One region of the Micromonospora globbae genome, then DNA from elsewhere that is predicted to be linked to it. Evidence: riboswitches for the same ligand, from Rfam matches in the RefSeq annotation. Region 1 holds a riboswitch; the other holds the start of a gene.
What was found. A riboswitch is a leader RNA that binds a small molecule or an ion and turns the genes downstream of it on or off. The one in region 1 is predicted to bind S-adenosylmethionine.
Positions count from the first base shown of each region.

Region 2: another riboswitch for S-adenosylmethionine. It lies ahead of OG994_RS05490 (ABC transporter substrate-binding protein); the one in region 1 lies ahead of OG994_RS27580 (aminotransferase class V-fold PLP-dependent enzyme).

Region 1 is NZ_CP108084.1:6,047,383-6,054,470, forward strand. Features, by position in the region: gene OG994_RS27560 (FAD-binding oxidoreductase) at 1-356, opposite strand, end outside; gene OG994_RS27565 (DUF4031 domain-containing protein) at 425-691, shown strand; gene OG994_RS27570 (HD domain-containing protein) at 748-1,392, opposite strand; gene OG994_RS27575 (FUSC family protein) at 1,468-2,739, shown strand; gene OG994_RS27580 (aminotransferase class V-fold PLP-dependent enzyme) at 2,746-4,011, opposite strand; SAM riboswitch class IV at 4,056-4,176, opposite strand; gene OG994_RS27585 (PrsW family intramembrane metalloprotease) at 4,200-5,654, shown strand; gene OG994_RS27590 (hypothetical protein) at 5,724-5,891, opposite strand; gene OG994_RS27595 (GroES family chaperonin) at 5,974-6,312, opposite strand; gene OG994_RS27600 (AI-2E family transporter) at 6,468-7,088, shown strand, end outside.
Region 2 is NZ_CP108084.1:1,235,505-1,242,592, forward strand. Features, by position in the region: gene OG994_RS05475 (sugar phosphate isomerase/epimerase family protein) at 1-767, shown strand, start outside; gene OG994_RS05480 (amino acid ABC transporter ATP-binding protein) at 776-1,513, opposite strand; gene OG994_RS05485 (amino acid ABC transporter permease) at 1,516-2,295, opposite strand; gene OG994_RS05490 (ABC transporter substrate-binding protein) at 2,336-3,208, opposite strand; SAM riboswitch class IV at 3,497-3,609, opposite strand; gene OG994_RS05495 (ChaB family protein) at 3,901-4,308, shown strand; gene OG994_RS05500 (nuclear transport factor 2 family protein) at 4,399-4,836, shown strand; gene OG994_RS05505 (LacI family DNA-binding transcriptional regulator) at 4,856-5,908, opposite strand; gene OG994_RS05510 (MFS transporter) at 5,946-7,088, shown strand, end outside.

The DNA of each region.
Region 1 (7,088 bases):
GCCAGGGTGGCGTTCACGACGCCGGGCTGCACCACGGCGATCCGGCTCACCGGGTCGATCTCCCGGATCTCGTCCATCGCCACGGTGCTGATCACCACGGCGCCGTCGACGGCGTTCGCCGCGCCGGCCAGTCCGGTGCGCGCGCCCTGCGGCACGACCGGTACGCCGTGCCGGGCCGCGGCCCGCACCACGGCCACCACGTCCTCGGTGCTGCGCGGCCGGGTCACGACCAGTGGCGAGCCGGCGGCGCAGAGGTCGGCCTCGTCGCGTTCGTGCATCCGGAGCAGGTCCGGGTCGGTCAGCACGCCGTTCTCGCCGAGCGCGGCACGCAGGTCGTCGAGGAGGGGGGAAACCATGGTGCAGAGGCTAGGTGGCCGGCAGCCGATCATCAACATGATCCACAGGCGGGGCTAGCGTGGTGGGCATGATCTACCTGGACCGCCCCGGTTGGCCGTCCCGGGGCCGGCTCTGGTCCCACCTGGTCAGCGACGTCTCGTACGCCGAGCTGCACGCGTTCGCCGAGGCGCTCGGGGCTCCCCGCCGGGGCTTCGACCGGGACCACTACGACATCCCCGCAGAGCGGTTCGCGATGGCCGTCTGGCTCGGCGCGCGGGTGGTGCCCAGCCGGGAGCTGGTCCGCCTGCTCCGGGAGGCCGGGCTGCGCCGCCCGAAGCACCTCGTACGACCCTGACCGGCCGCCACCGTCACCCGTCGTCGGCCGCGCCGGCGTGCCGTGGCACCAAATGATCAGCCGGGCGCGGTCAGCGCCGCCAACTCGCGGTGCAGGTTCGCCCGGGCCGGCCGCTCCCACCAGGCCGCGAGCGGCGGCGTCCGGAACAGCGCGGGCAGGGCGAGCAGGGCGGTGAGCACCCGTGCCCGGCCGGCCCGGAAGTCGGCGTCGGGCACGTGCGCGTACTCCCGCCGGATCGCGGCCGCGTACCGGTCGTACACCGGGGGCGCCGCGGCCAGCACGGCGAGGTCGGCGTCGCAGAGCAGGGCGCCGTCGGCGTCCCCGGGCCCGACCACGTGCCCGGCGGTGAGCAGCACCAGCCGGCGGACCTCGTCCACGGCGGCGCCCGACAGCCCGAGACCGGTGAGGACGCGCACGGCGAGCGCCGCGCTGTCCCGCTCGTTGGCGTCGCCCGCCGCCCGGGGGTCGTAGACGGCGTCGTGGTACCAGGCGGCGAGCCGCACCAGGTCCGGCCGCCCGGCCAGGTCGGCGTACCGGTCGACGACGTCCAGCACCGCCCGCAGGTGGTCGCACGTGTGGTAGTGCCGGTGCGGCTCCCGCCAGCGGCGCACCAGGTCCTCCCCGGTGCCGGTCAGGTCCGTCTCGCGGGTCGCCCCGGCGCCCCGGGCCGCCGCCCGCCACCGGTCCAGAAGCTCGGCCACCCGCCGAGTCTGCCGCATCGGCCGACGCGCCGCGGGACCGAGGATTCACCCGGCGTGACTCGGGTAGTAGCCGGCATGGCGGAGGCCCGGGAGCGCAGACGGCTGTGGCGCGTGCGCCCACGGGAGCTGCGCCGTGGGCTCACCGACGTCGACAGCGCGCGCATCGCCGAGGCGGTGGGCCAGGCGCGGGAGATCAGCAAGGCGACCCTGCACGACCGGCTGCACCGGGTCCGCATGGCCGCGGGACTGGCCGTGCAGGCCGGGCTCGCCGCCGCGCTCGCGTACCTGGTGTCGCACCGGCTGCTGAACAACCCGCAGCCGGTCTTCGCGCCGATCTCGGCGGTCGGCACCCTGGCCGCCTCGGTCGGCCAGCGCTTCCGCCGGACCGTGGAGCTGATCGTCGGGGTGGCGGTCGGCGTGGCGGTCGGCGACGGGATCATCTACGTGCTCGGCACCGGGGCGTGGCAGCTCGGAGCGGTGGTCACACTGGCCATCATCCTCACGATCTTCGCCGGGGCGAGCGTGGCGATCGTCATCCAGGCGGCGGCCACTGCCGTGCTGATCGTGACGCTGACCCCGTCCACCCAGAACCTGGAGATACCCCGGTTCGTGGACGCCTTCCTGGGCGGCGGGATCGCGCTGCTGGTGACCGCGATCCTGCTGCCGCTCAACCCGCTGCGCGTGCTCAACCGCGCCGCCCGGCCGGCGCTGGACCTGCTCGCCAACCAGCTCGACGCCGCCGCCGAGGGGCTGCGTACGCGCGACCGGCAGCGCGTGCAGCAGGCGCTGGACCGGCTGCGCAGAAACCAGGGCGAGCTGGCGATGTTGAACGAGGCGATCGAGGGGGCGAAGGAGACCGCCACGCTGTCGCCGGCCCGCTGGCACCGCCGCAACGAGCTCACCCACTACGCGGAGGCGGCCGAGCCGATCGACCGGGCGATGCGGAACAGCGGCACCCTCATCCGGCGCTCGGTCACCCTCATCGAGGACGAGGAGCCGATCCCCGACCCGATGCCGGACGCCGTGGCCCATCTCGCCGAGGCGGTCCGCCTGCTCCGGCACGAGTTCTCCGTGGGCGACGAGCCGGAACAGGCCCGGGAGCGGGCGCTGCGCGCCGTGAGCGAGGCCGGCCGGGCGTACGGCCACGGGGTGGGCTTCTCCGGCAGCGTGGTCGTCGCCCAGATCCGCACCGCCGCCAGCGACCTCCTGGTGGCCTCCGGCATCGAGCAGGAGGAGGCGAACCGGCTGATCCGGAAGTCGTTCGGCGAACAGGAGACGCCCCGGGGTGAGCGGCCCGAACCGGACGAGGGCCGGACGAAGCCGCCCACCGCGCCTCCCGTCGGCTGACCTGCCTCAGACGAGGGTGGCGAGGGCCGCGAGCAGACGGTCCACGTGTTCCCGGGTGCTGCCCAGGCCGATGCTGGCCCGCACCGCCGTCGGTGGAAGGTCCCGCCGGCCCGTCCGGGCGGCCGCCTCGGCGAGCAGCCGGCGGGCCAGCGGGTGCGCGCAGAACAGGCCGTCCCGCACCCCGACGGCGTGCTCCCGGGCCAGCTCGGCGGCCACCTCCGCGGAGTCCCGGCCGGCCACCACGAACGAGACGATGCCCACGCGCGGCGCGTCCGGCCCGAAGGTGCGCAGCTCCACCACGTGCGGCAGGGCGGCGATGCCGTCTCGCAGCCGGGCCAGCAGACGCTGCTCGTGCTCGTGCAGGGCGGCCCGGTCGGCGTCGGCGAGCGCCGCGCAGACCGCGGCGAGCGCCACGGCCCCGAGCAGGTTCGGGGTGCCTCCCTCGTGCCGCGCCGGTCCGACGGCCCAGGTGACCTCGTGGGTGCCCGCGCCGACGCGCTGGGTGGCCCCGCCACCGGCCAGGTACGGCGGGGCCGCGTCGAGCCAGTCGGCCCGCCCGATCAGGACCCCGGCGCCGAACGGGGCGTAGAGCTTGTGGCCGGACACGGCGAGGTAGTCGACGTCCAGCGCGAGCAGGTCGACCGGGGCGTGCGGGGCGAGCTGCGCGGCGTCCAGCGCGATCCGTGCCCCGTGCCGCCGGGCCACCCGCGCCAGCTCGGACACCGGCCAGCGCTCGCCGGTCACGTTGCTCGCCCCGGTCACCGCGACCAGCACCGGCAGGCCCGGGTTCGCGGCCCGGCGCAGCTCCGTGAGGGCCGCGTCGAGCGCGCGCACGGCCCCACCCGCGTCGGCCGGCACCGGCAGCCGCACCGAGCCGCGCGGCCAGGGCAGCAGGTTCGCGTGGTGTTCGCTGGCGAACGTGACCACCGTGGTGCCCGGGGGCAGCGACCGGGCCAGCAGGTTCAGCGCGTCGGTGGTGTTGCGGGTGAAGATCACGTGGTCGTCGGCGCGGGCGCCGAAGAAGTCGCCGACCGTCTGCCGGGCCCGCTCGTAGGCGAGGGTGCAGCGGCGGGAGAGCGCGCCGGCGCCGCGGTGCACGCTCGCGTACCACGGCAGGAGCTCGGCGACCGCGTCGGCCGCGGCCCGCGCGCACGGCGCGGTGGCCGCGTAGTCGAGGTTGATCTCGCCGGGTACGCCGAGGACGTCGAGCGGCCCGGCGGCGGGCGCGACGGTCGTCGGGGCGGCGGACGGGGACACGAGGGTGACGGACATGCCGGAACCTCCGGGGTCAGGGACCCCGGGCGGCGTCGGGACGGGGTCCGCGCTTGCCCGGCGCGCGGTTCGGGCCGGGCCCGGTCATCACCCGGGGCACCCCACCGCGAACTCGACGAGGGTTGCCGGCCAGCAAGCCGGGGCTTGACGCTGGCGCTCGTGACCTTGCCGCAGCATAACGGGCGCCGATGCCCGGGAACCAGCCGGCCGGGGGTGACTACGCTGACCGCATGGCCGACACCCCGCCCGGCGGCGCGCCGCCGCCCGTGCCGTCCGCCCCACCCGGTGCCGCGCCGCGGATGCCGCTGCGCCGGCTGGGCTGGCGGCGGTTCCTGGTGCTCGCCGGGGTGGTGCTCCTCATCGCCGCCTGCGCGGTCTTCATGGTCTTCACCCTGGGCGAGAGCCTCGGCCTCCAGGCGCTGCTGATCGGCGTGGTGGCCGCCATCCTGCCGGTTCCGGTGCTGGTGGCCTGCTTCCTCTGGCTCGACCGGTACGAGCCGGAACCGCTGAAGTACCTGATCTTCTGCTTCACCTGGGGCGCCTTCGTCTCCACGGCCGCCTCGCTGACGGTGAACGACTTCGCGGCCGGCCGTTTCGCCGACGCGGGGCTCCCCGCCCCGCTGACCGGTGTGCTGGTGGCGCCGTTCATCGAGGAGCTGACCAAGGCGCTCGGGCCCATCCTGCTGCTGGTCTTCCGGCGGCGGGAGTGGTCGGGCATCACCGACGGGCTGGTCTACTGCGGTCTGTCCGCGGTCGGCTTCGCCATGGTCGAGAACATCCTCTACCTGGGCGGCTACGGCTTCGCGTCCGGTGCGGAGCGGTTCGGGCCGGCGACCGGGGCGCAGCAGGTCATCGCCATCTTCATCGTCCGGATCCTGCTGTTCGGGTTCGCCCACCCGCTGTTCACCTCGATGACCGGCGTCGGGCTCGGCATCGCCGCCCGCACTGCCGACCGCCGGGTGCGCGTACTGGCGCCGATCGCGGGGCTGCTGCTGGCCATGATGCTGCACGGCACCTGGAACCTGCTGCCGACGCTCACCCAGGTCACCGGCCAGGCGGTGATCATGCTGTACGGCTTCATCGGGGTGATGGTCCCGATCTTCTTCGGCATGGTCGGGCTGGCGCTGTGGCTGCGGGCGTGGGAGGGACGGCTCACCGAACGGCGGCTGCCCGACTACGTCCGGGCCGGCTGGCTCAGCCCGCCCGAGGTCGCGGCGCTCAGCAGCCTCGGCCGCCGGCACGCGGCCCGCGCCTGGGCGCGCCGGGTCGCCGGGGACGCGGGTGTCCGGGCCATGCGCGGCTACCAGTTCGCGGCCACCCGGCTGGCGCTGCTGCGGGACGGGTCGCTGCGCGGCCTGGACCGCAAGGCGACCGACCGGGAACGGACGGCGCGGGAGGAGCGGGAGCTGCTCGAGGCGATCACCGCGTACCGGTCGTTCTTCGTGGGTCGCGATCCGCAGGCACCCGCCGGCGTGTGGGACGGCGACCGCTACCACCTGCGGTTCCCCGACGGTTCGCAGCGGACCGTGGAGGCTCCCGAGGAGCCCGTGGTGCCGATCCCCGTGGTGCTGGCGGCCCCGCCGCCGGTGCACAACCCTCCCGGTTGGCCCAACCTGCGGCCGGGCTGGCCGGGGCACGCCTGATCCGGTCGGCGCCGGTGTGCGAGCCGGCACCGACCGGTCGCGGGCGTCGCGGTCGGCGGGCGGCGCCCGTCAGGTCATCAGGCTGGTGAGGAAGTCACCGAGACCCTGGAACATCGCCACGAGCCCCGCTCCGATCGCCTTGAAGATGTTCGCCGCGCCGTCCGGCCGGAACGCCATGAAGTAGATCAGGAACGCGATGAAGCCCCAGAACAACAGCTTCCTGATCCATTCGGGCATCGTCCCTCCCCAGGGCCGGTGGTGCGCCCTGGCTTCCCGGCGGGGAGCGGTGCAAACGACGTCGGCGGCGTCTTCGCCCCTGCTAGAGGTAGAGACCCGTGGCGTTGTTCTCGATCCGCTCGGCGGCGACGGCGTGCACGTCGCGCTCGCGGAGCATGACGTAGCCCTGGCCGTGCAGTTCCACCTCGGAGCGGTCGTCGGGGTCGAAGAGGACGCGGTCGCCGGAGACGATGGAGCGGACGTTCGGACCCACTCCGACGGCGGTGGCCCAGGCCAGGCGCTTGCCCACCGCCGCGGTCGCCGGGATCACGATGCCGGCGCTGGAGCGGCGCTCGCCCTCGCTCCCCTCCATCCGCACCAGCACCCGGTCGTGCAGCAGGCGAATCGGCAGGCCGGAGTCGAGATTCTTGTCGGCGGTCACGCCGCAGACGCTACCGTGTCGCGCCCGGCCCGGAACCCGGTGGTTGCCGGGTCGGTGACCGGGGCAATGTAGCGGAACCGGCCTATCGTGACGGAGGGTCGGCGTATGCTGTCCGCCCTGTCGCCGTGGGCCGGCCGTCTTGCCAGGAGGTGCGCTTGAGCCGCTTCGAGCGGATTCGCGACCGGCTGCGCCGGGCGTACGAGTCGGGACGGGCGTCCGTGCGGTCCCGGCGGGTCGCGTCCGAAGGCGAGCACGAGGAGGGCGGAGTGGCGTCGCCGACGTCGCCCGGTCCCGTGGCCCCGCCGACCGCCACGGTCGTCGGCGCGGAGGCTCCGGCCCCCTCACCGGGCAGCACCACCAGCCGGGACGACGCCGAGGTGCCGCACGGGCTGCGGATCGCCGCCGCCTGGTCGTGGCGTCTGATCGTGATCGGCCTGGTGGCCTGGGCGCTGCTGAGGATCGTCAGCACCGTCCGCATCGTGATCATCCCGCTCGCCATCGCGCTGCTGCTCTCGGCCCTGCTGGCGCCCTCGGTGGGCTGGCTGCTGCGGGCCCGCTTCCCCCGGTCGCTCGCCACCGCCGTGGTGCTCGTCGGCGGCCTGGCCGCCGTGGTCGGCACGCTGACCCTCGTGGTGAACGAGTTCATCAAGGGGGTGCCGGAGCTGAGCGAGAAGTCCTCGCAGGGCGTCCGGCAGATCCAGAACTGGCTCAAGACCGGCCCGCTGCACGTCTCCGACAGCCAGCTGGACCGCTACATCGACGAGGGTCAGAAGTGG
Region 2 (7,088 bases), 2.1 Mb from region 1:
CGGTCGCCGGCTGTGTCCGGGCCGGGCTGCCGTCGATCGGGCTCTGGCGCGAACCCGTCCAGGCGATCGGGGTGCCCACCGCCGCCCGCCTCGTGGCCGACGCCGGTCTGCGGGTGTCCTCGCTGTGCCGGGGCGGGTTCCTCACGGCCGCCGACCCGGCGCGGCGGCGGCGGGCGCTCGACGACAACCGCCGCGCCGTCGACGAGGCCGCCGAGCTGGGCGCGGCCTGCCTCGTCATGGTGGTCGGCGGCCTGCCCGAGGGGTCGCGCGACCTCGCCGGCGCGCGGGAGCGGATGGCCGAGGGCATCGCCGAGCTCGCGCCGTACGCGGCCGGCCGGGGCGTACGGCTGGCCCTGGAACCGATGCACCCGATCTTCTGCGCCGACCGGGGTGTGCTGTCCACCCTCGGGCAGGCCCTCGACCTCGCCGAGCGGTTCCCCGCCGAGCAGGTCGGTGTCGTGGTCGACACGTTCCACGTCTGGTGGGACCCGGACGTGCTGGGCCAGATCCGGCGCGCCCGGGGCCGCGTCGCGAGCTTCCAGGTCTGCGACTGGATCACGCCGCTGCCGCCGGACGCCCTGCTCTCGCGCGGCATGATGGGCGACGGGCACATCGACTTCCCGCTGCTGCGCCGGGCCGTCGAACAGGCCGGCTACGCCGGCGACATCGAGGTGGAGATCTTCAACGCCGAGGTGTGGGCGGCCGACCCGGACGCGGTGGTGGCCACGCTGGCGCGCCGGTACGTCACCCACGTCCTGCCCGACTGAGCGGCCCCTCAGAGGACCTGGGACAGGAAGCGGCGCAGCCGGGGGTGCTCCGGCGTCTCGAAGATCGCGGCCGGCTCGCCGGCCTCCAGCACCACGCCGCGGTCCATGAAGGCCACCGTGTCGGCGACCTGCCGCGCGAAGCCCATCTCGTGGGTGACCACCACCATGGTCATGCCGCCGGAGGCCAGGTCGGCCATCACACCGAGCACGCCCTTGACCAGCTCCGGGTCGAGGGCGCTGGTCGCCTCGTCGAAGAGCATCACCTGCGGTTGCAGCGCCAGCGCCCGGGCGATCGCCACCCGCTGCTGCTGCCCGCCGGACAGGTGCCCCGGGCGGGCGTCCGCCTTGCCGGCCAGGCCCACCAGCTCCAACTGGGCCCGCGCGATCGCCACCGCCTCGTCCTCGGGCAACTTCTTGATCCGCCGCAGCGCCAGGGTGACGTTGCGCAGGACGCTCATGTGCGGAAACAGGTTGAACTGCTGGAAGACCATGCCGACCCGCTGCCGCAGGGCGTCCGGGTCGTCGGCCAGCACGCTGCGGCCGTCGAGGAGCACGTCGCCGCGGTCGGGCTCGATGAGGCGGTTGATCGTACGCAGCAACGTCGACTTGCCGGAGCCGGACGGCCCGATGACGCACGCCGTCGCGCCGCGCGCCACGGTGAGGTCCACGCCCCGCAGCACCCGGTTGGCGCCGAAGGCCAGGTGGACGTCGCGCACGCCCAGGCTGACCGACGTGGTGGTGTCGATGCTCATCGCTGGTTCCCTCCCGCCGCGCCGGGCAGCGCCAGGTCGGTGTCGTCGATGTCGTCGGCCGGCCCGGCGGCGGGCCGCCCGTGCCGCAGCCGCCGGTCGATCGCGTTGACCACGTGGGTCAACGGCACGGTGAGCGCCAGGTAGAAGAGCCCGGCCAGCAGCAGCGCCGACTCGTTGCCCGTCGTGGCGGCGTAGTCCTGCCCGATGCGGAACAGCTCCCGCTGGCTGGCCACCAGGCCGAGGAAGTAGACGAGGCTGGAGTCCTTGATCAACGCGATGAGCTGGTTGACCCAGGCCGGCAGGACCCGGCGTACGCCCTGCGGGATGATGACCACCCGCATGGCCTCGCCCCAGGAGAACCCCAGGGCCCGGGCGCCCTCCAACTGGGCCGCCTCCACCGACTGGATGCCGGAGCGGAAGATCTCTCCGATGTAGGCGGCGGCGATCAGGGAGAGCGCCAGGATGCCCAGCGGGTACGGGTTCGGCCCCCACACCTGCATGCCGAGGGGCGCGAGGCCGACGCCGATCAGCAGGATGGTCGCGGCGGCCGGCAGCCCCCGGAACACGTCGGTGTAGACGCGGGCCGGCCAGCGCAGCCACCGGGTGCGGGAGATGCCCGCGATGGCCAGCAGCATGCCCAGCACCGAGCCGAGCAGGGCGGCGGAGACCGCGAGGATCAGCGTGTTGGGCAACCCGACGGTGAGCATCTCGGGCAGCGCCTCGCGCATCGACTCCCAGTCGAAGAAGGTCTCCCACAGGGTGCGCAACGGATCCATCGGCCGTGTCTCCTACCGCTCCGCTCGTTCGTTTCTTCCGTCAGGACGCCGCCGACGCCGACGCGCTCGGCGCCGCGGGGACCGCCACCGTGCCGCTGCCCGGCTTGAAGTCCTCGGGGATCGGCCGGCCCGGGTAGTACTGGGCCTGCAACCGGCTCCACGTGCCGTCGGCGATGACCTCGTCGAGGCCCTTGTTGAGCGCCTCGCGCAGGGCGTCGTTCCCCTTCGCCACCGCGTACGCGGTCGGCGCGGGGCTCAGCAGCTTCGCGGCCACGACGATCTTCCCGCCGCTGTCCGCGGCCGACTTGTCGCCGATCTCGGCCGGGGCGATCCAGGCGTCCGCGGTGCCGGCCTTGAGCTGGTTGATCGCGCCGTTGTAGTCGGGCACCCGCACGGGGTCGAGGCCCTTGCTGGTGGCGTAGTCGTCCTGGACGGTGCCCTGCACGACGACGACACGCTTGCCCGGCAGCTCGTCGAAGCTGCGGATCGGGGAACCGGCGGGCACGTCGAGTCCGAAGTAGCCGAAGTCGTAGCCGTTGCCGAAGTCGACGGTCTTCTTCCGCGCCTCGGTGATGGTGATCGAGGAGCTGCCCACGTCGAACTTGCGGTTGTTGACCTGCGAGAGCAGGGCGGAGAAGTCGGTGGCCACGAACTCGACCTTCAGGCCGATCTTGCCAGCGACCGCGCGCAGGAGGTCGTTGTCGAAGCCGGTGAACTCGCCGTCCTTCAGGTACACGTTCGGCGGGGCGTCGGTGAGCGTGCCGGCGCGCAGCACGCCGGGCTGGAGCAGGTGGTACGGGTTGTCGGCGGCGCCGGACGAGGAGCCGTCGCCGCAGGCGGTGAGGGTGGCGGCGCCGAGGATCGCGGCCGCGCCGAGGGCGGCCAGCCGGGTCAGGGCAGGAAGGATTCGCACAGGTGTCTCCGGAGTCGGTCAACGGCGGGGCACGGGCGTGCGCCGCCGACGGCGCACCCGACGGGTGGGCCGCTGGACGGATCGGTGTGGCGGGAAGGGGCGCCGTCAGCGCCGGGCGCCGCGCGGACAGGCGGCGCTGCACACCCACATCATGTCGACGTGTCGGCGCCGGGTCAGACGCGGCGACAGCGGCCAGCGATCGGACGCGTCGGGCGCGCCGAGGCCGACGGACGGGATGGTGTGCTCACACGACATTGGCTCTCCTGGGTCGTTGCTGACCTGGGAACCAGGCCACGCTTGCACCGGATGTCGCTCCGGTGCCCGGTCCTCACCCGGGGCACCCCACCGCGGAGGAGGGTTGCCGGCCAGCAAGCCGGGGCTACGCGCTGGCGCTCATGACCTGCGCAGAGGCTAGCAGCCCACCGCCGGGCATCGTCCAGCCGATATGACCACCCTCACGCGACGGCGGGTCGAGCCGCGACGGCGCCGGGTCGGGTCCCGCGGGACCGGGCGGCGGGCGGCCTTGTCGGGGCGCGACGTCACCGGGTCGGGTCCCGCCGGACCGGGCGGCGCGGCGCCCGGTCCTGCCCCGGTCCGCCGGTGTGGTCCGGCCGGGACCGGGTACCCGGCGGACACGAGCACCGCCGGGGGAGGAGCGCGCCGTGACCGACAAGCACGAGCAGGCCGAACGGATGCGTCCGGACGTGCCCTCGACCGTCGCCCGCTCCGACGACAAGGCGGTGCGGACGTACAAGAAGACGCTCGAGTCGGCCGAGGAGACCTACGGCGACGGGGAGCGGGCCCACCGCACGGCCTTCGCCTCGCTGAAGCACACCCACGAGAAGGTGGGCGACCACTGGGAGCCCAAGGAGCACCCCGGCCCGTCCGACCCGCAGGCCGAGCTGGGCACCCCCGCGTCCCGTTCGCGGCCCCGGGACACCGCGCAGGGCGTGGACGCCAACGCCAGCAAGGGCCACCTCGACGAGGTGGCCCGGAAGGTCGGCATCGCGCGTCCGCAGGACATGGCGAAGGACGATCTCGTCCGGGCCATCGAGAAGGCCAACGCCCGGGCCACGTCCCGCGCCCGCCGGCGGAGCTGACACCGCCCGCCGGTCGGATTCCGGGCGGGCGCGGCGGTGGGATGATGCCGGCGGGCCCGCCGGGCGGCGGCGGGCAGGGAGGTGGTCGCCATGACGGCCAACCGGGACATCGTCGCCCGCGCCTTCGCGGACTGGTCCGCGGGCACCGGCGGCATCACGGACATCTTCGCCCCCGACATGCGCTGGGAGATCGTCGGCAACTCGGCGGCGGCCCGGACGTACCACACGGCCGAGGAGTTCGTGAGCGAGGTGCTGCGGCCGTTCAACGCGCGGTTCGGCACGGACACGCCGTTCCGCCCGGTGACCGTCCGGGCGATCTACGAGGACGCCGACGCCGGCACGGTCGTGGTGCTCTGGGACGGCGCCGGGGTGACCGTCACCGGCGCCACGTACGCCAACACGTACGCCTGGTTCCTGACCTTCCGCGACGGCAAGGTCGTCGACGCCACCGCCTTCTTCGACAGCATCGCCTTCAACGACCTCTGGCGGATCGACGTCGACGCCGTGGACGGCGCTGGCGAGCCGTAGGTCGCGGTGGCGCCGCCGATCACGGGCGGGTGCTGCCTCGGCGGACGACGGACCAGGGCGCGGTCCGGGATACCGGCGTCCGACCACCCAGTGCGGCCTGCGCACAGGCCGCTCCCTGCTCGCGCAGGGATTGCGCGACGGTCGTCAGCCCGAGCTGTGCGGCCAACGCCGAGTCGTCCCACCCGGTCACCGCCACCTCGTGGGGGACGGCGCGACCGGCGGCCCGGGCCGCGCGGAGGACGCCGGCCGCCTGTTGGTCGCTCATCGCGACGATCGCGTCGGGCGGCTCGGCGGACGCCAGCAGGGTCGCGGCGGTCCGCTCGGCGTCGGCCGCGTCGTTGCGCGAGCACACCGCGACGACGACGTCCCGCCACGCGATGCCGGCCTCCTCGGCCGCCTGCCGGTAGCCCTCCAGACGCTCACGCGTCACCGGAAAGAGGACATCGGCGATGCCCGAGCCGCGGGTGATCGTGCTGATCCGCTCGCGGGAGAGCGGGAAACTCAGCACCGCCGGACGGGTGGCACCCGCGAAGGCGACGGCGCCGACCGCGCACGCCGCCGCCCGGTTGTCGATGCTCACCAGGCCCAACCCGGGGACCGCCGGCCCACCGTGGACAACGGCAGGACGCTTCGTCGCCCGGACGGCTGCCAGGACCGGATCGTCGTCCGACGTGGTCCACACGATGAAGCCGTCGACGGCGGCGCCCGTGACGCGCAGGACGTCATCGGCGGCGCCGGTGATCGGCAGGATCGTCATGCCGTAGCCGCGGTCGGCGCAGACACCGGCGATCCCCGCGAGGAAGGACACCGCCTCCGGATCCTCGAACGCGTAGCTCAGGTGCTCGCCCATCACGACACCCAGCGTGCGGGTGCTGCCCCGGCGCAGCGACCGGGCACTCGGGTCGGGGCCGGCGTATCCGAGCTGGGCCGCTGCGGCGAGCACCTTGGACCGGGACCGCTCCGACACCCGGCTCGGCTGGTTGTACGTGTAGGAGGCGGTCATGACCGACACGCCGGCCAGTTCGGCCACCTGCGCGAGGGTCACCCGCTTCGAGCCGACGGGTGATTCCACGATGCCAGCCTAGCCGAGCATGTGTATCGTTACACAGATGACACGGACACCCAGCGGCCCGCCGCGCCACCTGATCGTCGCGGCGCTCGTGGCCTTCGCCGCCTTCGGTTCCTTCTGGGGGGTCTGGGGTGCCTCCGTGCCCAGGGTCCAGCACCAGGCGGGCATCGGTGACGGTCAGCTCGGCCTCGCGCTGTTGTTCGTGGGCGCCGGCGCCCTTCCCGCGATGCTGGCCGCGGGCAGGGCCCTCGACCGATGGGGGCTGCGGGTGGCGGCCGTGCTCGTCGGGGCCCTCGGCGTCGTCGGCGCCGGGCTGGCGCTCACCGCGGTGAACCTGGCGAGCCTGTGCGTGGGGCTGGCCGTCGTCGGCGCGGTCAGCGGAGCCGCCGACGTAGCCATGAACGCGGTCGCCGGACGCGCCGAGCAGACCGCCCGTCGTCCTGTCATCACCCGCGCCCACGGTGTCTTCTCCAGCCTCGTGGTCCTCGCGAGTCTCGCCACCGGCGTGGCATCGGCCGCGTCGCTGCCGCTCGCGGTCCCGTTCACCGCCGTGGCCGTTCTCTCACTGCTCGCCGGCGCCGCCCTGCTCAGGACGTTGCCGTCCGGCGTCGACCGGGCCGCGGAGCCGGCGTCCGGTCCGGAGCACCGCACCGGGGCGGATCCGGCGCCGTCCGACCGGTGGAGGGTCGTCCCGTTCCTGCTCGTCGGCGTGCTGGGCGCGCTCGCGTTCGCCACCGAGAACGCGCACCAGAGTTGGAGCGCCGTCTTCGCCCACGACGAGCTCGGTTCCGGCCCGGGACTCAGCGCCGTCGCACCCGCGGTCTTCGCGGGCACGGTGGCGGTCACGCGGTTCGCCACCGGTGGCCTCAAGGCCGCCCACGCTCGCGCCGTCCTCCTCGCCGGCGCGTCGGCCGCCGCGGCCGGGACGGCCCTCATCGCCGTCGCACCCACGCTGCTCGTCGCCGGGGTGGGTCTCGCGGTGGCCGCTGCCGGTACCGCCGTGCTGTTCCCCACCCTCGTCGGCATCGTGTCGCGGAACGTCGACGAGTCCCACCGGGGCCGCGCGACGTCGGTCGTCACGACCGTGTCCTACCTCGGGTTCCTGGCCGGTCCGGTCTACGTCGGACTGTGGGCCGACGCCGTAGGACTGCGCGGGGCCCTGGTCGCGGTCGCGGCCCTCGCG